3 regions of the Nitrospirillum guaranorum genome follow, and region 1 is predicted to be linked to each of the others. Evidence: riboswitches for the same ligand, from Rfam matches in the RefSeq annotation. Region 1 holds a riboswitch; each other region holds the start of a gene.
The links. A riboswitch is a leader RNA that binds a small molecule or an ion and turns the genes downstream of it on or off. The one in region 1 is predicted to bind cobalamin.
Positions count from the first base shown of each region.

Region 2: it holds a riboswitch for cobalamin, as region 1 does, so the genes downstream of both, cobW (cobalamin biosynthesis protein CobW) here and UAJ10_RS26895 (TonB-dependent receptor) in region 1, are expected to answer to the same signal.
Region 3: it holds a riboswitch for cobalamin, as region 1 does, so the genes downstream of both, cobU (bifunctional adenosylcobinamide kinase/adenosylcobinamide-phosphate guanylyltransferase) here and UAJ10_RS26895 (TonB-dependent receptor) in region 1, are expected to answer to the same signal.

Region 1 covers NZ_JAYEES010000004.1:1,154,710-1,164,808, forward strand. Annotated here, with positions in the region: gene UAJ10_RS26855 (DUF1365 domain-containing protein) at 1-23, opposite strand, end outside; gene UAJ10_RS26860 (sigma-70 family RNA polymerase sigma factor) at 261-887, shown strand; gene UAJ10_RS26865 (ChrR family anti-sigma-E factor) at 896-1,573, shown strand; gene UAJ10_RS26870 (DUF1295 domain-containing protein) at 1,577-2,419, shown strand; gene UAJ10_RS26875 (hypothetical protein) at 2,509-2,997, shown strand; gene UAJ10_RS26880 (DUF2177 family protein) at 2,976-3,395, opposite strand; gene UAJ10_RS26885 (hypothetical protein) at 3,515-3,751, opposite strand; gene UAJ10_RS26890 (DEAD/DEAH box helicase) at 3,822-5,420, opposite strand; cobalamin riboswitch at 5,816-6,043, shown strand; gene UAJ10_RS26895 (TonB-dependent receptor) at 6,183-8,252, shown strand; gene UAJ10_RS26900 (4'-phosphopantetheinyl transferase family protein) at 8,253-8,972, opposite strand; gene UAJ10_RS26905 (hypothetical protein) at 9,254-9,970, shown strand; gene UAJ10_RS26910 (hypothetical protein) at 9,967-10,099, opposite strand, start outside.
Region 2 covers NZ_JAYEES010000002.1:601,086-611,184, forward strand. Annotated here, with positions in the region: gene cobG (precorrin-3B synthase) at 1-1,234, opposite strand, end outside; gene UAJ10_RS08280 (cobaltochelatase subunit CobN) at 1,231-2,565, opposite strand; gene UAJ10_RS08285 (cobaltochelatase subunit CobN) at 2,688-4,919, opposite strand; gene cobW (cobalamin biosynthesis protein CobW) at 5,077-6,126, opposite strand; cobalamin riboswitch at 6,418-6,649, opposite strand; gene UAJ10_RS08295 (glycosyl hydrolase family 28-related protein) at 6,761-8,350, opposite strand; gene UAJ10_RS08300 (hypothetical protein) at 8,450-10,099, opposite strand, start outside.
Region 3 covers NZ_JAYEES010000001.1:156,990-167,088, reverse strand. Annotated here, with positions in the region: gene UAJ10_RS00545 (efflux RND transporter permease subunit) at 1-2,036, opposite strand, end outside; gene UAJ10_RS00540 (glycosyltransferase 87 family protein) at 2,264-3,478, opposite strand; cobalamin riboswitch at 3,627-3,862, shown strand; gene cobU (bifunctional adenosylcobinamide kinase/adenosylcobinamide-phosphate guanylyltransferase) at 4,024-4,548, shown strand; gene cobO (cob(I)yrinic acid a,c-diamide adenosyltransferase) at 4,567-5,187, shown strand; gene UAJ10_RS00525 (cobyric acid synthase) at 5,187-6,680, shown strand; gene bluB (5,6-dimethylbenzimidazole synthase) at 6,677-7,330, shown strand; gene cbiB (adenosylcobinamide-phosphate synthase CbiB) at 7,336-8,319, opposite strand; gene cobD (threonine-phosphate decarboxylase CobD) at 8,337-9,368, shown strand; gene ybaK (Cys-tRNA(Pro) deacylase) at 9,577-10,062, opposite strand.

The sequences.
Region 1 (10,099 bases):
GCGGCCGCCCAGTCCGCATCCATATCCAACCTTGGGTCCGACATCCGCCCCATGCATCCCACGTCCGGCAGTAAAAGCTCGCGGTCCCTATACGCGCCAGGGTGAATGCTGGATCAGTCGATACAGCGACTGATCCAATTCCGGCGTGGTTCGTATAGGATGGCATGCATGACGCTCGCACCCTACGAACCGCATCACCCCGCCGCCGGCCGTCGACCGGCCGGCCTGGCATGTCCTGGGCCCGGCCGGGGGACGGCCGCGTGAGCAACGGTGGGGATGGTATCCTACCGGAAGGCCGCACCGCTGCCGGTGCCACGGCTGGCACGGTCGTGCTGGAGGACGTGCACGCCCGCCACCTGCGGGCCATCGCCGCGCAGGGCGACCGCGCCGCCTTCTCGGCCCTGTTCCGGCACTACGCCCCGCGCATCAAGAGCTACCTCCTGACCACCGGCCTGCCGTCCATGGAGGCGGAAGAGCTGGCGCAGGAGGTCATGCTGACGGTCTGGCGCAAGGCGGCCATTTTCGATCCATCCCGCGCCCGGGCCGCCACCTGGATTTTCACCATCGCCCGTAACCTGCGCATTGACGCGGCCCGTCGCAGCCGCGCGGCGGAGGCCGCCGTCGCGCAGGAGAGCCTGACGCCCGCCGAGCCGGAACCGGCGGACGACCTATTGTTCGCGGCGGAGGCGGCGGACCGCCTGCGCGCCACCCTTGACACCCTGCCCCCGGATCAATTGGCGGTGGTGCGGCTTTCTTTCTTTGAAGACGCGCCGCACCCGGACATCGCCCGCCGCCTGGGTATTCCGCTGGGTACGGTCAAATCGCGCCTGCGTCTGGCCATGGCCCGCCTGCGCGGTGTGATCGATCCCGGAGGGACCGAACGATGATCGCCGCCATGCGCCCACCCCCCTCCCTCCCCTGCCCCACCCATCATCCCGACGCCGAGCTGCTGTCGCGCCATGCCGTCGGCACCCTGGCCGACGGCCCCGCGCTGGTGGTGGCGACCCATCTCGACTTCTGCCCCATCTGCCGCCAGCAGGTGCGGGCATGGGAAGCGCTGGGCGGCGCCCTGCTGAACAGCCAGCGTCCCGTGGCGCTGGCCGATGACGCGCTGGAGCGCACGCTTGCCCGGCTTGAAGGCGTCCACCTGGATGGGAAACCGCTGACCACGGACGTGTCCGCCCCCGCGCTGGACCCCGACCCGGTACTGCCCCCCGCCTTGCGCCGCCAGCGCCTGGGCCCTTGGCGGTTCGTCGCCCCCGGCATCCGGGGACGCGCGGTGCGGGTCAACCCGGCACAGGGCTACAAGGTCATGCTGTTCCGGGTGGCGGCGGGCATGGCCATACCCATGCACGGCCATCGGGGCCAGGAATACACCTGCGTCGTCGACGGCGCCTTCAGCGACATCTTCGGCCGCTTCGGCTCCGGCGACATGGCGGCGGTGGATGCCAGCGTGGACCACCAGCCGCTGGCGTCGCCGGACGGCGATTGCCTGTGCCTGATCGCCGTGCGCGGCCGGCTGCGCATTCACAGCCTGCTGGGCCGCCTGGTCCAGCCGCTGGTCGGGCTCTGACCCTTGACGCCGGCCCTTCTGCTGGCGGCGGTGGCGTTGGGCCAATGCGCCATCATGACGCTGGCCTGGGCCATCCAGCGGCGCACCCGCCAATCGGGCTGGGTGGACACGTGCTGGTCGCTGGCCGTGGGCGCGGGCGGCTTGGCCGCGGCCCTCATCCCCGTGGAAGACACGCCCCTCAGCGCCCGGCAAATCCTGGTGGCCACGCTGGTGGGGCTGTGGTCGGCGCGCCTGGCCGGCCACATCGCCCTGCGCACACGGGGCGCCGGTGATGATCCGCGCTACGCCGAACTGATCCGGACCTGGGGGGCGAAAGCGCCATCCCGCCTGTTCTGGTTCCTGCAAAGCCAGGCGGTGGCGGCGGCGCTGCTGGCCGTCACGGTCTACATCGCGGCGCGCAACCCGGCACCCGGCCTTGGTATCCTGGATGTGGCGGGGACCTTGGTCCTGCTGGCGGGCATCACCGGCGAGGGGATCGCCGACGCTCAGTTGACCCGCTTCCGCCATCGCCCCCCCACCCACGCCCCCAATGCCCGGGGCCGTATTTGCGATGTTGGGCTATGGCGCTGGTCACGCCACCCCAATTACTTCTTCGAATGGGTGATCTGGCTGGCCTATCCCTGCTTCGCCCTGGCGCCGTCCGCAGACGGCCCCTGGTCTTGGGGGTGGGTGGCGTTCATCGCGCCGGCCATGATGTATGTCCTGCTGGTCCACGTCTCCGGCCTGCCACCGCTGGAGGCGCACATGGCGCGGTCGCGGGGGGCCGCGTTCGCCGACTATCGCCGGCGGACCAGCGCCTTCTTCCCCTGGCCGCCACGGCGGACAGGGACGCGGGACACGGAATAAATCCTTGACCGCCCGCCCCACCGGACGATTAGCTGACTAGATGGCGGGGGCGACCGACCGCCCGGGGTATTACCGTATCGGGGGATGACATGCGGCATGGGATGAAGAAGGGGGCGGTCCTGGCCCTGGCCGCCGGTCTTGCGCTGGGCGGGTGCTCCGGCGACGACCCCATGGGACCCGGACCGGACCAGAAGATGTTGCAGGCCGCCTGCGCGCTGGATCTGCATACCACCCGTCCCACGGGCACGGACGTGCTGACCATGTATCGCATCGATCTGCCGCTGACGCCGGTGGACGTGCGGCGCGTCGAATCCACCGTCCTGGCGGATGGGCGCGACACATACTACGTGCGCGCCAAGTTCAACGGCCAGGTCTGCATCGGCGGCGACGTCGCCCTGGTGTCATTGGCCGGCGGCAAGGTGCATGTGCACTATGAGATCGCGGATCTGGCGCACCTGGACATGATGGGGAAGCCCATCTTCGTGCGCCTGACCTTGGACGACACCTTCGATTATATTCCCGGCCAGACCGTGAACCGTACGGCCGGCGGCAACCACTATGGATTCTTGCTGAAATAGAGGGCGGCGGCGCAGCCGGCCGCCGCCGCCACGGCGGTCAGGACCGCCCCCCACGCCATGTCCAGCGCGCTCAGCCGGGCGGACCACAGGCGCAAGGTGGCCTGGTTGGTCAGGTCATAGGTGCCGTAGGTGAGAAGGCCGAACACCGCGCCGCGCATCAGCGCTTGCGTCAACGGAGCCTCCGACCGCGTCGCCGGCTCCACGCAGAAGAACACGATGCCGCCCGCCATGAGCAGGTAGAACAGGGCCGCCGGCCCCAGGCGCGGCTGGGGCGCGACCATGTCGCCCATCACCTGGCGGTAAAACCCGACCATGCGGGTCAGCCAGACGGCGTCCAGGGCCAGGAAAGCGATAAGGGTCGCCGCGTAGATCGCGGCCTGGCGCAGCACTGTTCCCATGGCCTTTTCTTCCCCCGCGAAGCCAAAAAAGAAAAACGCCCCGGACCTGGGCACGGGACGTTTCTCAATACGCGTCGGCGATGCGGATGGATCAGCCCAAGGCTTACCCGACCGGCGACTTACCGGACCGGCGAGCGGGTCAGCGACTTGATTCGGCCACGCGGATTGCCGGACATGGCGGCGATTTCGCGGTCCTGCGCCTCGATGATGGCGCGGGCGGGCTCGTCACCATCCAGGCCGCCCAGTTCGGACGAGGGAACGCGACGGTTGGACGACCGCGACCCGTCATCGTACAGGACGTCGAACAGGACGAATTCGCTGACGGACTTGGATTTCGGCTTGCTGCTGCGGCCCATGGGGACCTCCTCTTCCTAAAGAACCATCAAGACCAGAACTTGGGACCAGGACTTGGGACCCGGACTGGGATCAGCGGCGGCGGCGCGGACGGTTGCGATCCTCGCGCGCCGACGGCTGCTGATCTTCGTTGGCGTTCAAGGCCGCCACGAAACTGGAGAACTGGGTGCCCCGGCCATCCTGGGCGGGACGCGGTGCCGCCGGGCGGGCGGCGTTGGGGCGCTGCCCCTGCGGCTGGGCCGGACGCTGGCCCTGTGGGCGCGCCTGTTGCTGCGGACGGGCGCCATCGGGGCGCGCCCCTTCAGGACGCGGACCCTGGGGACGCGGCGCCTGCGGGGGGCGCGGGCCCTGCGGACGGTTGCCCTCCGTCCGGGCGGGGCGCTGGCCGTCGGCCCGGGCGGGCCTGGCTTCGGCCTGGCCCTCGGCGCCACGCTGGCCACGCGGCTGTCCACGGCCGCCATTGCCGCCGCCGTTGCGCGGCTGGCGGGCCGGCAGGGGCGGACGGCTCACCGGGGCGGCGGCGGCCTGGGGCGTGGCCTCGGGCCGCTCACCCACCGGGATGGACTTGCGGATCAGCTTCTCGATGTCGCGCAGATAGACGCGCTCATCGCCATCGGCGGTGCACAGCGACACGGCGACGCCGGAGGCGCCGGCGCGGGCGGTGCGACCGATGCGGTGGACGTAGGTCTCCGGCTCGTTGGGCAGCTCGAAGTTCACCACGTGGGTGACGCCGTCCACGTCGATGCCGCGCGCCGCGATGTCGGTCGCCACCAGCACCCGCACGGCACCGGCACGGAAGCCGTCCAGCGCCTTCTGTCGCGCGTTCTGTGACTTGTTGCCGTGGATGGCGGCAGCCTCGATGCCCGCCTGCTCCAGCTGGGCCGACACGCGGTTGGCGCCATGCTTGGTGCGGGTGAAGACGATACTGCGCTGCATGCCGGCATCACCGCGGATCAGGTCGACCAGCACGTGGCGCTTTTCCGCCGCGGGGACGAAAATCACCTTCTGGGTGATCCGCTCCACCGTGGTGGAGACGGGCGTCACCTCCACCCGCAGAGGGTCCCGCAGCATCTTATTGGCCAATTCAGAGACGTCGGCCGGCATGGTGGCGGAGAAGAACAGCGTCTGCCGGTTGGCCGGCAGCTTGGCCATGATCTTCTTCAGACTGTGGATGAAGCCCATGTCCAGCATGCGGTCGGCTTCGTCCAGCACCAGCACCTCGACCTTGTCCAGGCGCACGTGGCCCTGGGTCATCAGATCCAGCAGGCGGCCGGGCGTGGCCACCAGGATGTCGATGCCGTTGGCCAGCGCCTTCACCTGGCTGCCCTGGCCGACGCCGCCCAGGATGACGGTGTGGCTGAGCCTCAGGCCCACGCCATAGTTGGTGATGCTCTCACCGATCTGCACCGCTAGCTCACGCGTCGGCGTCAGGATCAGGGCGCGGGGCATGCGCAGCGGCAGGGCCGAGGGGGCGGCCCCCAGGCGCTGTAGGATGGGCAGGGTGAAGGCGGCGGTCTTGCCGGTGCCCGTCTGGGCGATGCCCAGGATGTCGCGGCCCTCCAGCGCATGGGGAATGGCCCGCGCCTGGATGGGGGTGGCGGTGTGATGGCCCAGCTGGGCCAGGGCGGCCTGAATCTCAGGCCGCAGCGAAAGGGTGTCGAAAGCGGTCAATGTCTTGGAATCCCAGGGCGACGCGCCGGCCGCGTTTGTTTCTCGCGGCCGCGGATCGCGGTCAAGCCCTTGCCCGGGCGCGTGCCGGCAGGCATGTGTCAGAAGGTCGAGTATGCCCTGGGTGCTACAGGGGCGATTTGGCCGCCACCGCTACGCGCCACCCGGGGGATACCGCCGGGCCCAGCGGCCCGGCATGGGAACGGATGATGCCATCCATTCCTTAAGACCGCATAAGTGGCTGTGACCGGTCCCAGGTACAAGGGAAATCGCTCGAACCGCCCCGTATTGCTGCCATGCCCCGGCGCGGGTGGGCCTTGTCACACAACCGCCAAGCTTGTGCGCCAGGGTGTTCACCCCCGCGCCGCGACATCGCGTTTGCGCGCGCCTGCAATTCCCCGTAGAAAAGCCCTGACGGTTCCCGCTCCGACCGGGCGGGATGAAAAGGGAACGCGGTGGGGATCCCCTCCCCGATGCCGCGGCTGCCCCCGCAACTGTGAACGGCGAGCCCGACACCATCCCCGCGCGATATCATGGGCGGGGACCGAAGCCACTGGGAAACCGGGAAGGCGGTGCCAGGGTGACGACCCGTGAGCCAGGAGACCTGCCGTCACGCCGTGGTCACGCACGGGCACATTGGGCGGGGTGCACCGATGGGGAGAGGGCGTCCGCCGTCCCGGCCGTTTGGGAATATCCAGGCCGAGGGTTGGGTGACCCATTCTTTGGCCCGTGGTGACGTGTCACGTTGCCAGAGGCCAACAAATCATGGGTCGTTTCTTTACCGGAATAATAACACCGCTGCTGTTTCTGAGCAGCCCCACAGCCCTTGCCGCCTGCATGGAGGGCGACGCGTCGTCCCCCGCCACCCTTGACGACGTGGTGGTCACCGCCGCCCGCCGCGACCTGATCGGCACGGCCGCCACCTCCAGCCAGGGCGTGGTGGTGAAGGAGGAACTGGATCTGCTGCCCGCCTATCGCGTGGGCCAGATGCTGGAGACGGTGCCCGGCCTGGTGGTCACCAGCCACAGCGGTGAGGGCAAGGCCAACCAGTACCTGCTGCGTGGATTCAACCTGGACCACGGCACCGACATGGCCACCAGCGTGGACGGCATGCCGGTGAATATGCGCACCCACGCGCACGGCCAGGGCTATACCGACCTGAACTTCGTGATTCCGGAACTCGCCAGCGGCATCGGCTACACCAAGGGCCCCTACTTCGCGGCGCAAGGCGACTTCTCCGCTGTCGGCTCCATCCAGATGGGCTATCTGGACCAGATTCCGGCCCAGGTGGCGCTGACGGCCGGCACGCTGGGCTATCGGCGCGCCTTCGCCGCCGGCACCACGGCGGTGGGCGCCGGGCAGCTGATGGCGGGTGGGGAGCTGGTGCATTATGACGGCCCCTGGGACCACCCGGACAACCTGCGCAAGGGCAACGCCGTGCTGCGCTACGGCCAGGGGGAGCGGGACGACGGCTTCAGCGTCACGGCCATGTACTACCGCGCGCTGTGGAACGCCACCACCGACCAGCCGGAACGCGCCATCGCGCAGGGTCTGATCGGCCGCTATGGCACCCTGGACCCCACGGACGGCGGCCAGGCGCGGCGCATGAGCCTGTCCGGCACCCTCGCCACGCCGGTAGAGGCCGGCTGGCTGGCCGGCGGTCAGGTGACGGCCAATGCCTACGTCATCAACAACCAGCTGACGCTGTGGAACAACTTCACCCATTTCCTGGACAACCCCGTCGACGGTGACCAGCACGCCCAAAATGAAAGCCGCATGGTGGCCGGCGGGGCCGTCAGCTACAGCCGGCCCGTGAGCCTGCTGGGCCTGGATCATGAGATCGTGACCGGCCTGGACGCGCGCTTCGATGATGTGCATGTGGATCTGCGGGCGACCAAGGCCCGCGTGGCCCACGCCCTGCTAAGCGATGACAACGTCCGGGAGGCCGGTGGCGGCGCCTATGCCCAGGCCACCAGCCACTGGACACCCTGGCTGCGCACCGTCGTGGGCGTGCGCGAGGACTATCTGACCGCCACCGACCACGGCAGCAACGCCGGCGTGGTGGCGGCCCGCCTGTTCCAGCCCAAGGGCAGCGCCATCGCCACCCTGTGGGAGGGGACGGAGGTCTATGTCAGCGCCGGCCGCGGCTTTCACAGCGACGACGTGCGCGGCGTCACCCCCAAAGGCGCCAATGGGGGTGATGCGCCCTTGCTGGCCAAGGCCACCGGCGAGGAGGTGGGCATCCGCAGCACCCTGCTGCCCAACCTGACCGCCACCCTGACGGCCTTCCAGATGGATTTCGTGTCGGAGCTGACCTACGACGCCGACGTGGGCCAGACGGAGGCGGGCCGCCCCAGCCGCCGGCGCGGGCTGGAACTGAACACCACCTACGCCCCCGTCGGCTGGCTGGAGTTCTACGGTAGCGTCGCCTTCAGCCATGCCCGCTACACCGACCGCGATCCGGCCGGCAGCTTCATCCCCGACGCGCCCAAGCTGATCGGCTCGCTGGCGATATACCTGCGGGACTTGGGTCCCCAGGAGACGGGATGGAGCGGCGGCGTGGAGTATCGCTACTTCGGCGCCCATCCACTGATCGAGGACAACAGCGTGCGCTCGTCGGGCAGCCAGGAGTGGAACCTGACGGCCAACTATACGCTGGAGGGCGGCCTGCGCTTCGGCGTCGGCCTCTACAACGTCTTCGACAGCAAGGATGACGCCGCCGACTATTATTACACCGACCGGCTGAAGGGCGAACCGGCGGAGGGCGTCGGCGACCTGCATGTCCACCCGCTGGAGCCCCGCTCCGTCCGCTTCACGGTTGGTAAGGTTTTCTGATCACCACAGGTCGGCCAGCCCTTCCTCCATCCCCAGGTCGGCGGGGGGCTGGCCGACCGGGCCCATCCAGGCCACGGCCACCGCGTGACCGCTGGGCAGGTCGCGCCGCCACAGCCGGCAGGCCTGGCCCGGCGGCAGCGACCCGTCGTGGCGGATCAGCGCGGGGCCATGGGGCGTTATGGCGTCGGGTGCCATGGCGAAACTGTCGGTGGGCAGCGACAGGCCCAGCCCCAAGGCCTTGATGTAGGCCTCCTTCAGGGTCCAGAAGGTCACCAGGTCCGGCCCGCCGCGCCCGGCGGGCCGGGCATCCAGCCAAGCCAGTTCCTCGGGCGCGAACATGGCCGTCGCCACCTCCGCCCCGATGCGGCGGTCGCCGCGCTCGACATCCACGCCTATCCGCGTGCCGGCATCCAGGGTCACGGCGCAGGCCACCAGGCCGTCGGTGTGCGACAGGTTGAAGTCCAGCCCCACCGGCGCCCCCACCAGCCCCGGCTTGCCCTGCGGCGTAAGGGGGGTGAAGACCAGCGCCGCCGGCGGCCGACCCAGCAGGCGGCCCAGCCACAGCCGGGCCAAACCGTGCGCCGCCACATATTCCCGCCGGTTGGCCTCGAACACGAAGCGGCGGGCCCGCACCTGCTCCCCCTCATCCAGCAGGGGCCACAGGCGGGCATAGGCCGCGTCATCCAGCGTGCTCAAGGGCAGGGTCCGCAGCAGCGGCATGGTCATCCGTTCGGGCGACAGGGGTCAAAGGGCCGGGCCAGATCAGGCGCCCGGCCGCCCCCTGTCAAGGCCTCGGTCCCAGGACCTTCAATCCTGAGCCCCCAACCGGCGCGGTACCCCGCCCATGGCACCGCTACAGCTTCGGATATCCGCCTCGCCGAAGGTGGTACCGAGCTGTCCCAAAAATGATCCTCCGTTTCCCGACGGAACACGGCGGGCGCCCATCCTATTGAAGTGCCGCATGTGATGTGCCGCATGCCCCGTGATGGAGCCCGACGCCGATGCCCACTCGCCGCACCGCCCCCCGCATCCTGGCCGCCACACTGGCGCTGGCGGCCATGTGCCTCGCCCACGGCGCCCAGGCGCAGACGGGCACCCCGGCGGACTCTACCCCGGCGGGCTGGGCCCCCTTGCTGAGCGTCGGCCCGGTGGTCAGCACCCTGGGCCTGGGGGCGGAGATCGGCGCCCGCTTCGACGACCGTTTCGGCCTGCGCCTGAACGCCAACGGCTTCAGCTTTTCCGCCAACCACACGGTGCGCGATGTGCGCTACGACGGCGACGCCACGCTGGAGTCCTTCGGCCTGCTGGCCGACCTGCATCCCTTCGGCGACGGCTGGCGCGTGACCGCCGGGGCGCGGCTGAACCTCAACGAGGTCGACCTGAAGGGCACGCCGCGGAACGCCACCTACACCATCCACGGCATGACCTATACCGCGAACGAGGTCGGCAGCCTGAACGGCAAGATCGCCTTCAACCGCTTCGCCCCCTATATCGGCGTGGGCTATGAGGGCGCGGTGGCTGACCGTTGGCGCTTCGGCGTCGACCTGGGCGCCATGTACCACGGCACGCCCAGGGTTTCCCTCGACGCCAGCGGACCCGTCACCACCACACCCGACTTCCAAAACCGCCTGGACGCCGAACGCCAGGAACTGCGCGACGATGTGAAGGACTACAGCTGGTACCCGGTGCTGAGCCTGACGGTGAAGTACGCCTTCTAGGATTCGTCTTCAGAGGTATCCCCGGGCGGCATTGGCGGAGTCCAGCGCGGCGGGCCTTGGAATGACTGGGCGATGTCCGCCGGGACCTTCCAATACAGCGGCTTCATGAACACCAGGATGGCGCCGTCC
Region 2 (10,099 bases), on a different contig from region 1:
CCGCCACCAGCGATGTCGCGCGGGCCGGCGTCACGCCGCGCCATTGCGTCGCCCCGCCGGCGGCGGCCAACAGGCCGACATCATAGGCCTGATCTTCCCGCGCCGTCAGCGTGACCAGCGCCGGCGCGGGATGGGCGCAGCCCTTGGCGCAGGCGGAGACGTGGATATGCCCGCGCGCCAGCAGCCGGGGCGCCACCTGGGCCAGGGCCAACGCATCCCTCCGCGCGTCCGTCAGCCCCGAATCACAGGCGCCCCGCCCGCTGCAGGCGGACAAGGCCAGGCGGGGATCCTCCGGCGCCAGGATGAAGCCCAGCGGCTGGAAGACATCCACCGGGTCGTCACCGCCGTTCCCTTCCAGCAGCAGGGCGCGCCAGGGCGTCAGGCGCAAGGCCGGTGTCTTGTTGGCGATGAGCGCCAGCCATTCGACGCCCAGGCCGCCAAAGGGAAAGGCCAGGCCCGTCCAACGGGCGTGCGCGCCCAGTACCTGGTCTAGGTGCAGGCCGGGCAAACCGATGTCGATGGGCACTGGGGCCGGGGAAATGTGCGCAGCCAGGCCAGCCGCGCCCTCCGCCGCCACCAGCGAGGCCAGACGCCGGTGGCGGCCGGCGGAGTGGCTGAGGAAGGCGCGGGCCAGGGTGACTGCCGTGTCCACCACCGCGTCGGCGGCGCAGGCGCCCAAGGGCGTGGCGCCAGCCTGGTCACCGCCCACCGCCACCCGGAACAGTTCGGTGCCAGGCAGGGCGTCGAAGCGGATGTCGCCGACGGCGTCGGCCAGGGGCGCTTGGCCGCCGCCGTTCAGGACGAAGCTGAACTTGGCTGGCAGGGAGGCCCACAAGTCGGGGCTGTCCGCCAAGGCGGCGTCCAGTGCCAGTGCCAAGGGGCGCACGGGCGCGCAGGCCGGATCCAGCCCGCAGGTGGGGCTGCACAGCACGTTGCGGATTCGCTCCGCCGCCGGGTCGCCGTTGACCAGGCCCAGGTCGCGCAGGGCGTCGGTCAGGGCCGGCAAGCTCGCCTCGGTCACGCCGCGGATCTGCAGATTGGCGCGCTGACTCAAATCCACCAGGCCGTTGCCGTGGCGTTCGGCCAGACCACAGATTGATGCGGCGGTCGGTCCTGGCAGCCTGCCGCCAGGAATGCGCAGGCGCACCAGCAGGCCGTCGGCCACGGCCATGGGCACCAGGGCACCGGGGCAGGCGCCGCGCACGCGTGGCGGGTTGATGGCGGCGGCGGTCATGTCAGCTCCTCCCGCAGGCGGGCCAGGTCCTCGGGCGTGGAGTTGCGCCGGGGGTGCCAAAGGCCGCGCCGCAAGGCCTCATCGAACCGGTCCAGCATCTGGCGGGCGGCGTCGGGGTTGCTATTCGACATGAAGGCCCAGGTTTCGCCATCCGCCACATAGGCATCATAGAGGCTGTCCACCTGATGGGATCGCACGGCGCCCGTCAGCGCAGCCAGGGCCACGGCGCCATCCACCGCGCGGGCCAGATTGGCGGCCCCGCTGTGGCCATGGCGGCGCTGACCGTCTATCCAGCGGGGGTTGGCGGCGCGGCCGCGCACCACGCGCGTGGCCTCCTCCGCCAGGGTGCGGGGCACGATGCGCTCCGGTTCGGCGCTGTCGACATGATAAAGGATGGGGTCGCCGCCCAGCAGGCCAGCGGCGGCGGCGAACCCGCCCTCGAACTGGGTCATGCCGTCATTGTCCAGCACATCGGTCTCACGCTGGTCCTGGATGTGCACCAGGGCATCGGCCAGGCCCACGCGCCGGCGGAACAGGGCGGGCAAGGCCACGCCATCCAGGTCCAGGCCGTAGGCGTGGCAGCCGGTGTCGAGATAGGCGGCGCCCAATTGGTCGCGGGCCTGCCAGTCGCCGGTGGCCAACGGTTGCGCCAGGCCGGTGCCGTAGCCGCCGGGGGCGGCGCCGTAGACGCGGGCCGTGGCGTGGCGCTCGGCCGCGTCCGCCGCCAGGCCGCCGGCCATCAGCGCGTTCCGGTCGGCGCGCACGGCGGCGGCCAGGGGGTTCACGGCGTCCGGCTCCTCCAGCCCGGCGACCTTGCGCGCCGCCTGGTCGAACAGCGCCAGTTGCGCCGGGAACATGTCACGGAACAGGCCGGAGATGCGCAGGGTCACATCCACGCGCGGCCGGCCCAGCACCGTGGCCGGCAGTATCTCCACGCCCGTGACCCGGCCGCTGCCGGCTTCCCACAGGGGGCGCACGCCCATCAGGGCCAGGGCCTGGGCCAGTTCCTCGCCGCCGGTGCGCAGGGTGGGGCTGCCCCAGCAGTCGACCACCAACTGCCGGGGCCAGTCGCCCTGGTCCTGCAGATGACGGGTCAGCACGGCATCCGCCCCCTTCCAGCCCAGGGCCCAGGCGCTGGGCGTGGGCACGGCGCGGGGGTCGATGGCGTAGAGGTTGCGGCCGGTGGGCAGCACATCGGCCCGGCCGCGCGCAGGCGACCCGCCGGGGCCGGGTGGGACGAAGCGACCGTCCAGGCCGGCCAGCAGGGCCTTCATTTCCGCCGGACCGCTGGCGGCCAACAGGGGAGCCACCTCGACCCGCAGGGCAGCCAAGACGTCAGCAGCCCTTGACCATTCCGGATACGGAATGAGAGTGCCGGCCACCAAGTCCCGTACTAGGCCGTCCAGTGCCGCTCGAACCCGACCGACGCTGGGGGCTGCCCCGGTCCGCGCGGCTAACACAGCCGGCATGGGATGGGGCCAGGGGGGGCGGCGTCGCCGGTGAACAGGTCCTCCAGCGTGCCGCCCAGGCCCAGGTCGCGGGCCAGCGCCTCGGTCAGTGCCGGCCGGTCACGACGGGGGAAGCGGGCCATGGCGGCCAGGAAGGCGGCCTGGGCGCCGTCGTCCAGCGTCGCCCCGAAGACATGCAGGCCGTCGCGAATCTGCATCTCCTTGATGTCGCACAGGTGGGCATCCAGCCGGGCCAGGGCCTCGTCGGGCAGGTCGCCCGTGACCAGATCGGCGGGCAGGTTCAGGTCACGGGTGACGCCGGCCTCCCACGCCAGGTCGCGGATGCGGGCCCGCAGGGTGGGAAGGCGGCGCGGGTCCAGGCTTTGCGCCTGGGCATATTCATCCAGTGCCTGCTCCAGGGCTGCCAGATCGCCATGCAAGCCCGCCGGCACCGGCGGCGGCGGCAGGTGGCCCACCAGCACCGCGCCCAGGCGGCGGCGGGCCTGTACGCCCTCACCGGGATTGCTGACGATATAGGGGTAGAGGACGGGCAGGGGGCCGGCCAGTCGCTCAGGCCAGCAGTCGGCGGACAGCGCCACGGCCTTGCCGGGCAACCATTCCAGGGTGCCGTGGGCGCCCACCTGCACCAGGGCATGGATGTCCACCACATGGCGCAGCCACAGGTGAAAGGCGGCGTAGCCGTGGCTGGGGGGGGTATCGGGGTCATGGTGGGCGGCGCTGTCGAGGACGCCCTGGCCCCGGCTGGGCTGCACCGCCACCAGCAGGTTGCCGCAGGGTTGGACGCGAAAGCGCAGCGCGCCACCGCGCGCCAGCGGATCGGCCTCGGGCGGTCCCCACTGGTCGGTGATGGCGGCCAGCGCCGCCGGGTCCATAAGCCGGGCGTAATCGCCCAGGCTCAGGCCCGGCGCGTCGCCGTCAAGGGGCCGGCGCAAGGCGCTCATCAGGGCGGCGCCATCGGTCGGCATGCCGGCCACGCCATAGCCGGCGCCGGCCAGGGCCGCCAGCATGGCCAGGGTGCTGGCGGGCGTGTCCAGGCCCAGCGCCAGACCGGTGCCGCCGCGGGCGGGATAGTCGGACAGCACCAGGGCCACGCGTCGCTCCGCCGGCGGGGTGGCGGCCAGCCGGGCCCAGGCGGCCGCCTTGTCGGCCAGCGCGTCCACCCGGTCCGCACGGGGGCGGCTCAAGGTCGGGGCGTATTCCAGGGCGGGGTCCCAGTCGGCCGCCGCCTTGAAGGCAATGGCGGGGCCTTGCAGCCGACCGTCCATTTCCGGCAGCACCACGGTCATGGCGAGGTCCGCCGGGCCTAAGCCGGCGCGGGCCTTTTCCCACAGCGCCTCCGTGCCCGTGGACAACACGGCCTGCAGCACCGGCACGCCGGGGGCGTCCAGCGGCGATGAGTCCTCCGGACCCTGGCGCGCGGAAAATCCGGTGGCGTTCAGGACCACGGCTGGCCGCAGGGCCGCCAGTTCGGCCGCCAGCCATTGGGCGGCCGGGCCTTCCTTCAGGCTGGCCACATAATAGAGGCGGGGCGCCAGGCCGCGCCGGGCCAGGGCGTCGGCCAGGGCGTGCAGGGGCGCCAGGTTGCCGGCCTGCAGGTGCGATCGGTAGAAGACCAGCGCCGCAGGCGGGCCTTCGACAGGGATGGGCGCGCGCCACGTCTCGTGCCGCCCGTATCGGGGCAAGGGTGTGGGCTCGCCCGCCAAGAGGGTGGCGGGTGGCTGCCGGCCCAGCAGATGGGCGGTCTCGGCCAGGAACCGGGCGGTGTTCTCGGGCCCGCCTTCAACGAAGCAGCGCCACAGCCGGCGGGCGGCGGTCTGGTCCACGGTGCCGGCGGCGTCCAGGCCGGGATCGGCCTTGGCCTCGCCGGGCAGGACGGCCAAAGGGATACCTCGGGCCTTGCAGGTCTGTGCCACCTGCTCCAGCCCATAACGCCAATAGCCGGTCCCGCCGTTCAGGCGCAGCACGACCAGGCGGGCCCGCGAAATCACCGCCTCGACATACAGGTCGACGGACAGGGGATGGCCCAGGCGCATCAGGTTGGCCAGGCGCAAGGTCGGCCGCCAGGGAACATCACCCAGGGCGTGGTAGGCGGCGGCCACCGAGGACAGGTCGCTGTCGGAAAAGGACAACAGCACGCAGTCCGCCGGCGTTTGCCCCAAATCCTCGGCTTGGGGGGACGCCAGCAGATCCTCGGCCTGGGTGGGCAGCAGGTGCATGGGAGGGGCGGAACCCGTGTGACGACACTGAAAGACGAAAGCGAGCGTTATGCCGCTCTAGCCCCTATACGCCGTCAATTCAACAGGTGGATTGGTCAACAGGCAGGGGGATGGGGGATAGGGCCGCTTTGCGTCCACGCCCCGCACCCGCTGCCAGTCAGGCGGCCAGCGCCGCCTCGATGGCCGTCCTGTCCATGCCGGTCTCGCCGATCACCACCAGGCGGCTGCGTCGCGCCTCGTCCGGCGCCCACAGCCGGTCATAGCTGGTCTGGATACGGTTCCCCACGCCCTGGACCAGCAGGCGCATGGGCTTGCCCGGCACATCGATGAAGCCCTTCAGGCGCAGGATGCCGAAGCGCTGGGCCGCCTCGACCAGCCGGCGGACCAGGGCCTCGGGATCGGCTTGGGACGGCAGTTCGGCCACGAAGCTGGTGAAGTCGTCGTGGTCGTGCTCTTCCTCGTTGTCGTGATGGCTGACGCGGGCGTCCAGGTCGGCTTCCGCCGCGGCCGACAGGCCCAGCAGCACGTCGGGGTCGACATCGCCATGGGCCACGCGCACCAGTGGCGGGGCGGCGGGTCGCAGGGCCTTCACCGTCTCGGCCACAGCGGCCAGCCCGGCCTCGTCCACCAGGTCGGTCTTGCTGACCAGGATCAGGTCGGCGCACAGCACCTGGTCCTCGAACACCTCCTGCACGGGGGTCTCATGCTCCACCGTGGCGTCGCCGGCCTCCATGGCCGCCTTTTGCCGCGCCAGGGCCTCGGCATCCGGGGCGAAGCGGCCCTCCGCCACGGCGTCGGCCGCCACCACCGCTACCACGCCGTCCACCGTCACGCGGGACCGCACGGCCGGCCAGGTGAAGGCGCGCACCAGCGGCTTGGGCAGGGCCAGGCCGCTGGTCTCGATGATAATGTGGTCCGGCGGGTCGGCGCGGTTCAGCAGCGTTTCCAGCGCCGGCACGAAATCATCCGCCACCGTGCAGCACAGGCAGCCGTTGGCCAGTTCGATCACCCGGTCCTCCGGGCAGGTCTCGTCGCCGCAGCCCTTGAGCACGGCGCCATCGACGCCGACATCGCCGAACTCATTGATGATCAGCGCCAGGCGCCGGCCGCCGGGGTTCTGCAGCAGGCCACGAATCAGCGTGGTCTTGCCGGCGCCGAGGAAGCCGGTGATGACGGTGGCGGGGATTTTGGCGGTGGGGGTCGGCATGTGCGGGGCTCTCAAGCGAAAGGCGGATAACGGGACGCACTTCGGTCGGCAGTGGGGCGGGTGGGACGCGACGCGTGATGCGGCCAATAATCCCGATTTGAGCGGAACGCGATCAGGTAAAGCCACTTGATCGTTTAAATCCACTCTACCATGAACAGGTTATGAGCAAGCCGCAGTGACGAAAGATCATATCTTGCTCTAGCGGACAGCGAATGGAAGGTGCGCGAACGAAACCTCGGTGGGAGGAGGACCATGGCGATATTCCCTTTCTCCGTCATCCCGGCAGATTGGACGTGGGCCTTCGCGATAGCAAGTCTCCTGGCTTGCGGATTATAACGCCGACCCTGCCTTCTCGGTCGAGACCCAAGGTCCACACCAGTGGCATTAACCGTAGGTCCAACTGGGGACCGGCTGTGGGTCAACATTGACCGCATACAGTTGCGCGGGCAGCTCCGGCATCGAACCAGACTTCCTATTATCCCCCCGACCAGGGCGAAAGGATACTATCACTCCGGCGAAACTGCGCCGGGTCGGAGGCGGCGATCGATGGCTTTGTGGGCGAGCCTCGACTTTCCTCGAAAGTCCAGCTGGTGCTGGTGCGTGGGGGTATCTGAATTGTCGCCGATCATCAGCTTCACTCCAGCACTCGGACGTTGTAACGTGTTGTGACCGGCGTCGCAGACGAGATGGCGCACACTTTCACCGTCACCGCTCCCGGCGCCGATACGAAAGCCCGGATCTGGAATCCGTCCCCGGCATCCGTCCCGGCGGGACTGGCGATTGCCGCCATGGAAGGTTGGGCGCTCGCGACGACGGCGATCCCGGCGGCGCATGTTCCCGCCTCCAGCCGCCTACCTCCGATGGGGGGCGTCGTCCCGGCCAGGGCTAACCTGTCGGCGCCCAGGGTAGTGCTACGGCCTGAATAGACGGCGGAAAGGGCGATATATTGGCCGCTTCCGTGGCTATCGATATCCCCTTTGGTGGCGCCCGCGTGCTTGACGTCTTGGACGCTAATCTGGTCGGCGCGGTCAGCCAGAACCACGTCGTAATCCACGGGATTGCGCCCATCGCTTCGAACAAAGCTGCTGCCGTCCAGATTGACGTCGGTTACCGTGCCCGACAGCATGACATGGTCGCCGCCGTGGTTCTCGCGGTTGTTGGCGCTGAAGATGGACTGACCTAACTTGAAGCCCGAGCCGGCCGACAGATTTAAGCCGTGACGGCCGTTCAGAAAAAAGGCGGATCCGATGGCGATGACGTTGGTCAGACGAGGGTCGTCATTGTAGAAGCCATCTAGGTCGGACAGCTCGCAGAGCACGCCGTTGAAGCTCCACGCTCCACGATTGCCGGTGTCGCCAGGGGCTCGAGTGGAGTGGATACAATATTGAGCCTCATCGAAGCCGCCGTTGGAGAATGTTAATCCGACTGCGACATCGCCAGGATATTGAGATTTCACTTCTAACGCCGGACCTTTAGTGAAGCCCACATGATAGTTGGCCATGTTGAAGCCGTCGGTGTCCTGGATCAGGATGCCGTAAGTGTAGGTTCCCCGCTGCTGTGCACGGGAATTGGTGTTCACAACGAAGTTTTCTGATGGATTGTCCCCATCGGGACCGGACCGGTGCACCCACCAAAGCCGTGACCCCTCGCTCTTGTTGTTGCCGCCTGGATTGACATCATTGAAATACAGACTAAGGGAGGATTCAATTTCAATGCCAATATATTGACCGGCGACGGAAATGTGGTCAATATTGCCCCCTACAACATTTAGATAATGAATACCTGCGCCTGATTTCGGATCGTCTGTACGATAAATTTGAAAATCCCGAAAATTAACAGAATACAGGCGTGGGCTTTTTTCATTATTTTTCACAAAGAATACGTCGCCACTTGATGTCGGAAATAAAGTCGTCACGCCTTTTCCCGATCCTTCAATTGATAAATCATCGCAGCTTATGTTGATTGTGTGGGATATGCTATATGACCCAGGCGGAATATGTATGGTTCTTGGCGAAACCGCTTTGCTTTTGGCGCAGGCAGCGGAAATAGCTGCTTCAATTGGGGTGGCGCTATCCTGCTTGCCAGCAGGATCCGCCCCAAATTCGAGAACATTCAGGGTCTGTGGCAGGACAGCCTTTTCCTGTGCCGAGGTGGGATGCGCGCAAAAAAGGCAAGGGACTGAAAACAGGAACCAAATAAATGCCTCGGCCGGAGCGCTTCGCATATTTCCACCCACATCGGATGTCGATTACGGGGAACGCCGGCGCTTTGCAATTCCGGTAGTGAGGATATGCAAAGCGTCGACAAATTATTATCGCATGGATTACAATCGTCTGAGCTTGCCCATGTTAAAAACATAAGCACCGAGCGAGCGGTAATCCGCCGTTCCCGGTTGATCCAGGCCCGGAATGAAGGTGCTTCTGGGGACGATCTTCACGGTAAAGAATCCGCCCCGAGCCTCAGCCTGGAATTTAACCTCTAGGCGATCTTCAGTCATGGAGAATGTCGGGACGGTACGGCGATCATTTATATAAAAGGTTGGCGCATGATCCGGCGGCATCTTATTTATAAGCAAAGTCAATTCCCAGATTCCGGATTCAGCCCAGATGGTAAGGACGCCCTGCTCCCGGCACCACCTGCCGCCAAACGCGACTTCAAACTGGTAGAAGCCGTCGTCGAACCGTGCTGGAATCACTTCTCCCAAGTCGCCCGAAAGTGCACCGTCGGAAAGCATGCCGGGGAAGGAGCGGTAGCCGGCTGTCTCTGCTCGCTTGATCCGGTCTTTCAGTTCTTCGACGAAGTTTCGGATTTTTTGCGGAACCAGCGCGATGAAGCGTGCCTGATTGCGTTGCGCTATTGGGATAATCGCGTTGATATATGCGTTTGCATCCAAGTCTATCTTAGCTACTGTTTCTTCAATAGAATTCATTGCCGCAGCAAACCGATGCTGAGGACTACGTATAGTGTCATACCTCTCATCAATGACGGAATCGTAGGTCTCATAGCCGCTCATGCGCAGTGCTGCTAAGCTGTAAGGGCCAGATAGCACGATAAACGGGACGCCTAGCAATATCGCCTTGTAGGTCTTTTCCGTTAGCAGGAAATCATAATCAGAAGTACCAAAATCTGTTTCCGTTATGATCGCAAAATGGCTGTCTCGAAAATAATTCTTGATATCGTTTCCGGTGCTCAGCACTTTTTCATTAAATATGCCCCGATCAGAATACGCTGCCTGAAAATTAACATCCAATACGTAAGGTTCATTATTCAATATATGGCCGAGGGACTGGTCTATATCAGTCCTATTATGGAGCTGCATGGCAAGTGTAAGTGCCGCATTAATTTCATTTTGACGAATGTGGGCGTTGTCAATTTCCGCTGCGTCTTTTCCGCCAAATGAAAAGTGCCCTCTTTCGAGCAATCCGCGCGCTTGCAGGTAGCTGGCTAAAAGGACCCGATGGCGTCGGACGCGGCGATTTAAGCTGATGTACATCCGGCTGCGCTGGAGGGACGCCAGGGGAAAATCACCGATTTCGGTCATTTCCTTTTGGTGCATTATATGAGTATAAAACTCAAAGAACCAAGCGCCAACGGCAGTATACCCATAAACTTGCGCCTTATCAGACATAATGGTAGTGGCGGAGTTGTTCCCTAGAAATACAATCCGGTCGACGGGAAAATCTACAAGCTGCGCAAATTTCGGAATGTAGGATAGATACTGAATGTGTGTACATTCCCAGGAGAGATTTATCAGGACATACGCCCGAGGGTCACGGAGCATTTTATGCAGAAGGCCATATACTCGACGAAAGAATTCCTGATTTTTATATAATTCCGCCGCAGATACGGTATCAAAATTAACATACGCCCCTATTGGCAGCAAAATTATTTCAGATGTAGCTTCTTCTAGATTGTCAACATGAATGAATTCGAATAAATCGGAGTAATTCTCATTCTCTACTACATATTCGAC
Region 3 (10,099 bases), on a different contig from region 1:
AAGATCTCCACCCCCGGGTAATCCTTGGCCACCATGGCGCGGATCTGCTCGACATACTCATGGGTGGGCCGCGACCGCTTCTCGGTCAGGGCGCCCAGGATTTCACCGTCGGCGGAGCTGACGGTGACGCTGTCGGTTAGGCCCAGGTTCACGGGGTCCGGCAGGCCGATGTTGTCGATGATCAGGCCCAGTTCCTCTGGCGGGATGATCTTGCGGATGGACCGCTCGATGGCGCCGAATTGCCGCGACGCCTCCTCCAGCCGGGTGCCGGCGGGGGTGCGGACGTGCAGGCGGAACTGGCCGGCGTCGACCTCGGGGAAGAAGTTGGTGCCGACGAAGGGGATGGTGGCGGCGGCGCAGACCAGCAGCACCACGGCGAAACCGGTTACCATCCACGGCCGCGACAGGCCGCCGCCCAGCACCCGCAGGTACCGCTGGCGCAGGCCCTCGAAGCCGCGCTCGAACCCGGCATGGAAGCGCGCCCAGGCGCCGGCCACGCCGGTCGGGGGTATCACGTGACCAGGATGGCCGTCCTCGCCATGGCCATGGCCGCGCAGTTCCGCCGGCAGCAGCCAGGCGGCCATGGCCGGCACCAGGGTACGCGACAGCACGTAGCTCATCAGCATGGAGGAGATGACGGCCAGCGCCAGGGGCGAGAACAGGTACTTGGCGATGCCGTGCAGGAAGAAGATGGGCACGAACACGATGCAGATGCACAGGGTCGAAACCAGGGCCGGGAAGGCCACCTCGTCCGAGCCCTCCAGGATGGCCTGGCGCAGCGGCTTGCCCATGCCGATGTGGCGGTGGATGTTCTCGATGGCCACGGTGCCGTCGTCCACCAGGATGCCGATGGCCAGCGCCAGGCCGCCCAGGGTCATCACGTTCAGGGTGTGGCCGGCCATGGACAGCACGGCCACGGCCGTCAGGATGGAGAGCGGGATGGAGGTCAGCACGATGGCCGTGCTGCGCCAGCCGCCCAGGAACAGCAGGATCAGGATGGCCACCAGCGCGCCCACGATCAGGCCCTCGTGCTGGATGCCTTCCATGGCGTGCTTGATGAAGGTGGTCTGGTCGAACAGCGGCTGGATGCGCATGCCCTCCGGCGCCGCCTTGCGGATCTCCGGCAGGCGGCGCATGACCTCGTCCACCACCGCCAGGGTGCTGGCGCCGCCCAGCTTCATGATGGTCAGCAGCACGGCGGGCTGGCCGTCGGCGTGCACCACGTTGGTCTGCACCGCGGCGCCGTCGCGGACATTGGCCACGTCGCGCATGAACACGGTGCGGCCGTTCACGTCGCGCAAGGGGATGTCGTTGAAGGTGTCGACGGCGATGGGCGAGCTGTTCAGGCCCACCTGGTATTCGGTGTCGCCGATCTTGGCGGTACCGGACGGCAGGTTCAGGTTCTGCGCGGTGATGGCCTTGTTGACGTCGTTGGGGGTCAGGCCGTAGCTGCGCAGCTTGTCCGGGTCGATGTCGACCATAATCTGGCGCGCGTTGCCGCCATAGGGCAGGGGCAGGCGCATGCCGGGAATGTCACTGATCTGCGACCGGATGGTGATGCGGCCGTAGTCGTACAGCTGCGCCTCCGACATGGTGTCGGACGACAGCGCCAGCTGCAGGATGGGCACGGAGGACCGGCTGTACTGCACGATCAGCGGCGGCTGCGTGCCCGTGGGCATGCGCTTCAGGATGGTCTGGCAGATGGCGGAGATCTGGGAGATGGCCAGGTCGATGTTCACGCCGGGCTGGAAGGTGGTGCGGATGATGCCCACGCCGTTGGACGTCTCGGACTCCACCTCCGCCACGTTGTCGGCGGTGTTGATGATGGCCAGCTCACCGAAGGCGGTGATCTTGCCGGTCATTTCCTGCGCGTCCAGGCCCGAGTAGCTCCACACCACGGTGACCGTGGGGATCTCCACCTCGGGGAAGATGTCCGTGGGCATCTTGAACAGGCTTAGCACGCCCAGCAGCGTGATCAGGCCGGCCAGCACGGCGAAACTATAGGGGCGCCTCAGGGCGTAGGCGACGATCCACATGGGGACGGGGCTCCGGCAATGCGATGCGGAAAAATGCAACGCTACGCCCAGGGGCCGAGGTCGCCCCCCGCCCGGCACAGCCCAAAACAATTAACGCGCTTGATGGTTCAGGGGAACCTACTTCGATACGCAACGGTTCGAATTTAGGCATGCCGCGACCAATCGCCGCCAAATCGGAAAACTGTGGCCTGCGTCACTGCGCCGTTGGCGAAGGGAATGTAAGGCGATCAGCCTTGGATGGCCAGGCTCTCCCCCGCTGTATCCCGGGCGGCGTCCTGACCCCCTGCGACGGGGCGGTCGGGCAGGGAAGGTACCCAGCGCACCACCACGTACAGGCCGAATCCGCAGGCCAGCAACGGCTTGAACCACGTGGCGGTGGCCAGATGCAGGCCCCGTGTCCAAACGTGCGTGGTCAGCGCGAAGCACAACAGCACCAGCACCCAGCCCAGCGCGCGATTGCGACGGACATGAAATTCCCAGCCCGCCAGGGCGCCGGCGACCAGCGCCATGTCGCCGAAATGGCCCAGGACCGTGCGTGGGTTGAACAACAGCAGATAGGTGACCATCAGCGCCGCCACGGTGGCGGCGGCCTTGGGGGCCGGCAGGCGGCTGACGGTGCCGCGCGCCAGGATCAGCACGGCGACGCCGGCCAGGGCGCGGATGGCGGTCTGCGCCATCAGATCCAGCGGCAGGCCCAAGGTGGCCAGGCCATTGGCGAAATCGTGCCAGACACCGCCGCCGGGGTTGGCGCTGCTCATGGTCTTGCGCACAAGCTGGCCGTATTCCCCCAGGGCGTAGCCGGGGTCCCAGTGCGCCAGGGGCAGGGCCAGCGCCGCCGCCAGCCATAGCGCCAGGGACAGGCGCAGGCGGGGCCACAGGGCGAAGGCCAGCATGACCAGGGCCAGGGCCTGGGGCTTGAACGCGCCGGCCAGCACCAGCAGGAAGGCGGCACGGCGCCACCGGCCTTCCGCCACGTCGGCCAGGCCGGCCAGCATCAGGCCCAGCATCAGGAATTCCGTCTGGGCGCCGCGCAGATCCACCACCCCAATGGGCAGTGCCGCCAGCAGGGCGACGCCGAACAGCCGTTGCCAATCCACGCCCCGGCCATCCGCCGGCGCCAGCAGGCGGCACAGCCGCCCCACGCCCCACCAGCACACCGCCAGCAGGCTCAGGCGCCACAGGGCATCCCCCAACAGCGGCGGAAGATAGGCCCACGGAGTGAACAGCACGGCGCTGGACGGCAGGTAGAGGAAGCCGTTGATGCCGTCCTCGTAAATCTCCGCACCCTGCCACCAGGCCCAGGTGGCCTCGGCGTAGATGTGGAATTCAGAAACGAACCGTCCACTAATCACCTGCGCCTCGATCGCCACCAGGGCGATGGCCCAGAGGGCGAGGCCGAACACCAGTGGGCGCGGCAGGGGAAGAAGCGGCGGGCGGACCATGCTGCGGAACAACCTATCTCATAGGTAATAGGCTCTATGGTCTATGCCTAACACCTTTGCGCTCAAGGTCAAGCCCTAAGGCCTGGCCGTTGCATATTTATGATAAAATGCCGCGATGCCGCCCTTGCCCGGCGCGAACGATTGCCGTAAGGCTGCCGTCGCCGACGGTTCCACAGGCACGCCTGTGGATGAAAAGGGAACGTGGTGGGGATGCCCGGCATCCGACTCCACGGCTGCCCCCGCAACTGTGAACGGTGAGCGCCGCCCGCCCTCGTACGGGGCCCCGTATGGGGGATGGCCACTGGGTTCCCGATGGAACCTGGGAAGGCCGGGCCGGCGCCCTGACCCGTGAGCCAGGAGACCTGCCGCCGGCGGTATTGCGCAGGGTCGCGGGGGCGGGGTGTCCCGGCGGAACCGGTCAGCGGCGACGCGGGCCCCATGGGCTCGCGGCCCCTCGGTCTCGTCGACAGGCAATCCCCTCCTTCCGGCCGGTCTTGGCCTCTGGTACCACCGCTGCGTGAGACCGGGTGGGATGGAACTGACTGATGACGCATGAGCACATGGCCGTCCCCGGCGTCACCCTGGTCTTGGGCGGCGCCCGCTCCGGCAAAAGCCGCTTCGCCGAGGGGCTGGTGACCGCGCTGCCCGGTCCCTGGACCTATATCGCCACCGCCCAGGCCTGGGATGACGAGATGCGCGACCGCATCGGCCGGCACCAGGCTGACCGCGTGCCCGGTTGGACGACGGTGGAGGCGCCGCTGGATCTGGCCGACGCGCTGGCCGCCGGCGGCGATGGGCCGGTCCTGGTCGACTGCCTGACGCTATGGCTGACCAACGTCATGCTGGCCGATCGGGACGTGGCCGCCGCCGTCGCGGGGCTGGAGGCGGCGCTGGCCGCCCGCGTGGGCGCCACCGTCCTGGTGGGGAACGAGGTGGGCATGGGCATCGTGCCGGAAAACGCGCTGGCCCGCGCCTTCCGGGACCATGCCGGCCGCCTGCACCAGCGCCTGGCGGCCACGGCGTCGCAGGTGTTCCTGACGGTGGCGGGCCTGCCCCTGAAAGTGAAATAAGAGCGGAAGGAGGTTGCCATGGCCGATCTTGAGTCCCCGGACGACGAAGCCGCCCGCCATCGCGAGAAGATGCAGAAGCGCAAGGCCGTGCAGGACGCCCGCGTGGCCCAGGCGACGGGGGAGAAGGGCCTGCTGATGGTCCACACCGGCCCCGGCAAGGGCAAGACCACGGCGGCGCTGGGCATGATGCTGCGCACCGCCGGTTATGGCCTGCGGGTGGGATTTATCCAGTTCGTGAAGGGCAACTGGGCGACGGGGGAGCAGACGGCGCTGACGCGCTTTTCCGACCTGATCGATCACCATGTGATGGGCGAGGGCTTCACCTGGGACACCCAGGACAAGGAGCGGGACATCGCCGCCGCCGTCCGCGCCTGGGACCTGGGGCGGCGCATGCTGGCCGACCCGCAGTACCACCTGGTGGTGCTGGACGAGATCAACATCGTGCTGCGCTACGGTTATCTGGACGTGGCCGAGGTGCTGGCCGGGCTGAACGCCCGCCTGCCCGACACCCACGTCCTGGTCACCGGCCGCAACGCCAAGGCCGAGATCATCGAGGCCGCCGACCTGGTGACGGAATTCCAGGCGGTGAAGCACCCCTTCCAGGCCGGTATCAAGGCGCAGCGCGGGATCGACTTCTGATGGCCGACCGCACCGCCGGGGGCGCCCGCGCCCTGATGATCCAGGGCACCGGTTCGGACGTCGGCAAGTCGCTGCTGGTGGCGGCCCTGGCGCGGGCCTACACCAGGCGCGGCCTGCGGGTGCGCCCGTTCAAGCCGCAAAACATGTCCAACAACGCCGCCGTGACGTCGGATGGGGGTGAGATCGGGCGCGCCCAGGCGCTGCAGGCCCGCGCCTGCGGTGTCGCGCCCTCGGTGGACATGAACCCGGTGCTGCTGAAGCCGCAGACCGACGTGGGCGCGCAACTGGTGTTGCGCGGCCGGGTGCTGGGCAATGCCGAAGCCTCATCCTACCAGCGCCGCAAGGGGGAATTGCTGCCGGCCGTGCTGGAAAGCTTCCACCGCCTGCGGGCGGAGTGCGACCTGGTGGTGGTGGAGGGGGCGGGCAGCCCGGCGGAAACCAATCTGCGCGCCGGCGACATCGCCAACATGGGCTTCGCCCGCGCGGCGGGCGTGCCGGTGGTGTTGGCTGGCGACATCGACCGGGGCGGCGTCATCGCCAGCCTGGTGGGCACCCATGGCGTGCTGGACGGGGAGGATCGCGCCCAGATCCGCGGCTTCCTCATCAACAAGTTCCGCGGTGATGTCCGGCTGTTCGAAAAGGGCGTGACGGAGATCGAGGCCCGCACCCGCTGGCCCTGTTTCGGCGTCATGCCGCACCAGGTCGCCGCCGCCCGCCTGCCGGCCGAGGATGGCATGGACTTGGCCCACTGGGCGAAACGCGCCGCCGGCGGGCCCTTGCGCATCGCCGTGCCCATGCTGTCGCGCATCGCCAATTTCGACGACCTCGACCCCCTGCGGCTGGAGCCGGGGGTGACGGTGGCGATGGTGCCCCCCGGCCGGCCCCTGCCGGGCGACGCCCAGGGCGTCATCCTGCCGGGATCCAAGGCCACCCTGGCCGACCTGGCCTTCCTCCGCGCGCAGGGATGGGACATCGACCTGGCGGGCCATGTGCGCCGGGGCGGCTGGGTTCTGGGCCTGTGCGGCGGCTATCAGATGCTGGGCCGGACGGTGGCCGACCCCGACGGCATCGAGGGGCCGCCCGGCACCGCCGCCGGTCTGGGCTACCTGGACGTGGAAACCGTGCTGGCCCCGGCCAAGACCCTGCGGGCGGTGACGGGCCGTGACGCCGCCGGCGGGTCGGCCCTCACGGGCTATGAGATGCACCTGGGCGTGACCCAGGGACCGGACCGTGCCCGCCCCCTGCTGCACCTGGATACCGGGGGCGGCGGGGCGGCGGCGGAAGGGGCGGTCAGCCCGGATGGCCGCATCGCCGGCACCTATGTCCACGGCCTGTTCGGCCATGACGCCCAGCGGGCGGCCTGGTTGCGGCGATGGAACGCCGCTCCTGGCCTCGACAGTTATGATGGCACGGTGGAGGCGGCGCTGGATGAACTGGCCATCGCCGCCGAACGCCACCTGGACCTCGACGCGCTATGGGCCATCAGCCGATGACCGCTCCTGACAAGCCATGCCCCGACTTCGACGCCGACTTTCGGTCCCACTTTCGCGACCTGTTGGTCTGGCGGCGTGATGTGCGGCGCTTCCGCACCGACCCGCTGCCGGATGGCCTGCTGGAACGCCTGTTGGACCTGGCCTGCCTGGCGCCGTCCGTGGGGCTCAGCCAGCCCTGGCGTTTCGTCCGCGTCGACGATCCCGCCCGCCGCGCCGCCGTGCGGGCGGAGTTCGAGCGCTGCAACGCCGAGGCGCTGGCGGCCCAGGCGCAGGATCGCGCCCGCCTCTATGCCAGCCTGAAGCTGGCGGGCCTGCGCGAGGCGCCCTGCCACCTGGCGGTGTTCGTCGACCCCGACCCGGCGCAGGGCGCCGGCCTGGGCCGCCGCACCATGCCCGAGACCCTGGCCTATTCCGCCGTGGCGGCCATCCAGACCCTGTGGCTGGCGGCGCGGGCGGAGGGGATCGGCCTGGGCTGGGTTTCCATCCTGCGGCCGGAGGTGATGAATGGCCTGCTGGCGGTGCCGGCCGCGTGGCGCCTGGTGGGCTATCTCTGCATCGGCTATCCCGCCGAGTCGGACGATGTGCCCGAACTGGAACGCGCCCACTGGGAACAGCGGCATCCAGTGTCCGACGTGCTGTTCCAGCGATGAGGAGTTTAAAGCGCCAACACCAGCGCCAGGCCCCACAGCAGGGCCAGGCTGCGGCGGTAGAGGCTGAGTCCGGCGTCGATGTCGGCGGCGGTGGCCTCGGGCCTGCCGTCGCCCATCCAGTGATCGTCCACCCGCACGTCGCCATAGGTGCGCGGGCCTGCCAGGCGCAGGCCCAGGGCGCCCGCCATCGCGGCCTCCGGCCAGCCGGCGTTGGGGCTGCGATGATGGCCGGCGTCGCGGCGCACGGCGGCCAGCGCCGCCTTGGCCGGCGCCGTCCCGCGCGTCCAGGCCGCCAGGATCAGCAGCAGGGCCGTCAGGCGCGAGGCCGGCAGGTTCACCACATCGTCCAGCCGGGCCGCCGCCCAGCCATAGGCCTCATGCCGGGGTGTGCGGTGGCCCACCATGCTGTCGGCGGTGTTGATGGCCTTGTAGGCCAGCAGTCCCGGCAGCCCGCCCACCGCCAGCCAGAAGGCCGGCGCCACCACCCCGTCGGAAAAATTCTCCGCCAGGCTTTCGATGGCGGCGCGGGCCACGCCCGCCTCATCCAGGCTGGCCGGGTTGCGGCCGACGATGTGGGCCACGGCCTCCCGCCCACCCTCCAGCCCGCGCTGGCGCAGGGCGCGCGGCACGGCGGCGACGAAGCGGTGCAGGCTGCGCTGGGCCAGCAGGCTGCTGGCCACCAGGCCCGTCGCCAGGGTACCCCAAAGCCCGCCCAGCCGCGCCAGCAGGGATTGCAGCAAGACGCCCACGGCCAGCGCCACGCCCACAAGCACCAGTTCGGCCGCGATGCCGGCGGCCTTGCGTCCCGCCATCGGCCGCCCCGCCTGGTTCCAGGCCCGGTCCAGCCGGCCAATCAGGGCGCCGATCCACACCACCGGATGGCGGATGCGGGCATACAGCGCGTCGGGATAGCCCAGCAGGGCCTCCAGCGCCAGGGCGGCCAGGGCCAGCCAGGGCAGGGCGGGGTAAAGGGTGGGGAAGACGGTCATGATGTCTGGGGTTTAGCATGATGAGGTCCGAAATCCACACCCCTCCGAGCCAGATCCGTCATGGCGGCGACCTGACCCAGGCGGCGGCGCTGTTCCCCGACGTGCCCGGCCCCTGGGTTGATCTCAGCACCGGCATCAACCCCTGGCCCTATCCTTTGCCCCCCCTTCCGCCCGTCGCCTGGACGGCCTTGCCCACGCGGGGCGCCCTATGGGCGCTGCTGGCGGCGGCGGCCACGGCCTATGGCGCGCCGGGGCCGGACAGCCTGGTGGCGGCGCCGGGATCGGAGCTGTGGATCCAGGTCCTGCCACGCCTGCGTGCCACCGGGGCCGTGGCCATCGTCGGCCCCACCTATGGCGACCACGCCCGCGCCTGGTCGGCCGCCGGCCACGCCGTGCGTCAGGTGGCGGCGCCGGATGACGCGGCGGAGGCCGCCGATGTCGTGGTGCTGTGCAACCCCAACAATCCCGACGGTCGCACCTGGGATGCGGACGCGTTGCTGGACTGGACGGGGCGGCTGGCCGCGCGCGGCGGCTGGCTGGTGGTGGACGAGGCTTATGCCGACCTTGACCCCGGGCGCAGTCTTTGCCGCCACGCGGGCGCGCCGGGGCTGGTGATCCTGCGGTCCTTCGGCAAGTTCTTCGGCTTGGGTGGGGTGCGCCTGGGCTTCGTCCTGGCGCCGCCGGCGCTGATGGGCGCGGCGCGTCTGGCCCTGGGATCCTGGGCGGTCAGCGGCCCCGCCCTGGCCATCGGGGCGGCGGCGCTGGCCGACCTGGACTGGCAGGCCGCCACGCGGCGGCGGCTGGATGCCGAGGCGTCAGCGCTGGACGATGTGCTGCGGGCCGGCGGCCTGCGCATCATCGGCGGCACGGCGCTGTATCGGCTGGTGGATGCTGGTGACGCCGCCGCCCTGTGGCGGCATCTGGCCCATGCCGGCTTGTGGACGCGGCCCTTTCCGGAACATGCCGGCTGTCAGGGCTGGCTGCGCCTGGGCCTCACGGCGGACGGGGGCGCGCTGGACCGGTTGGCGGCGGCGCTGGCGGCATTCTGACGCGCATGCCCTATCGGTTGAATCAGTATTTGTCCGGCAGGGCGGCCGTTTCCGGCGACTGGACGGGGTTGGGGATGTCGATGTGGCGGCGGGTGTCCAGATGCGCCTCGGCCAACAGCTTCCGGATGGCCGGATTACGGGGGCGCCGTTCCGACGGGACCATGGTCGGGCCGGGGGCCGGCTTTGGCAACGGGGCGTAAGGTTGGGGTCAGGCCGTGATGTCGGCCCATCGCGCATCGGCTGCCTTGATGAGGTCTGCCGGGGCCAGCGCCAGCTGCAGGCCCCGGCGCCCGCCGTTCACGATGATCTCGGCCAGCGCCCCGGCCGACCGGTCGAGGAAGGTGGGCAGCGTGCGCCGTTGCCCCAGCGGGCTGATGCCGCCCACGACATAGCCGCTGCTGCGCTCCGCCACCGCCTGGGGCGCCAGGTCCGACTTCTTGGCCTTGGCCGCCGCCGCCAGCGCCTTCAGGTCCAGGCGCGCCCCGGCCGGTATGATGGCGCAGGCGAGACCTCCAGAGCCGCCCTCCAACTGGCACACCAGTGTCTTGTAGACCAGGGCCGGATCCAGGCCCAGCGCCTCCGCCGCGGCCAGGCCGATGGCGGCGGCGTTGGGGTCGTAATCGTATTCCAGCAGGCGGTAGGCCACGCCCGCCGCCTCCACCGCGCGCACCGCCGGTGTTCCCTTGGTCGCCATGCTATCCAACGCTCCCCTTATCCTGTGGGGAAGAGTA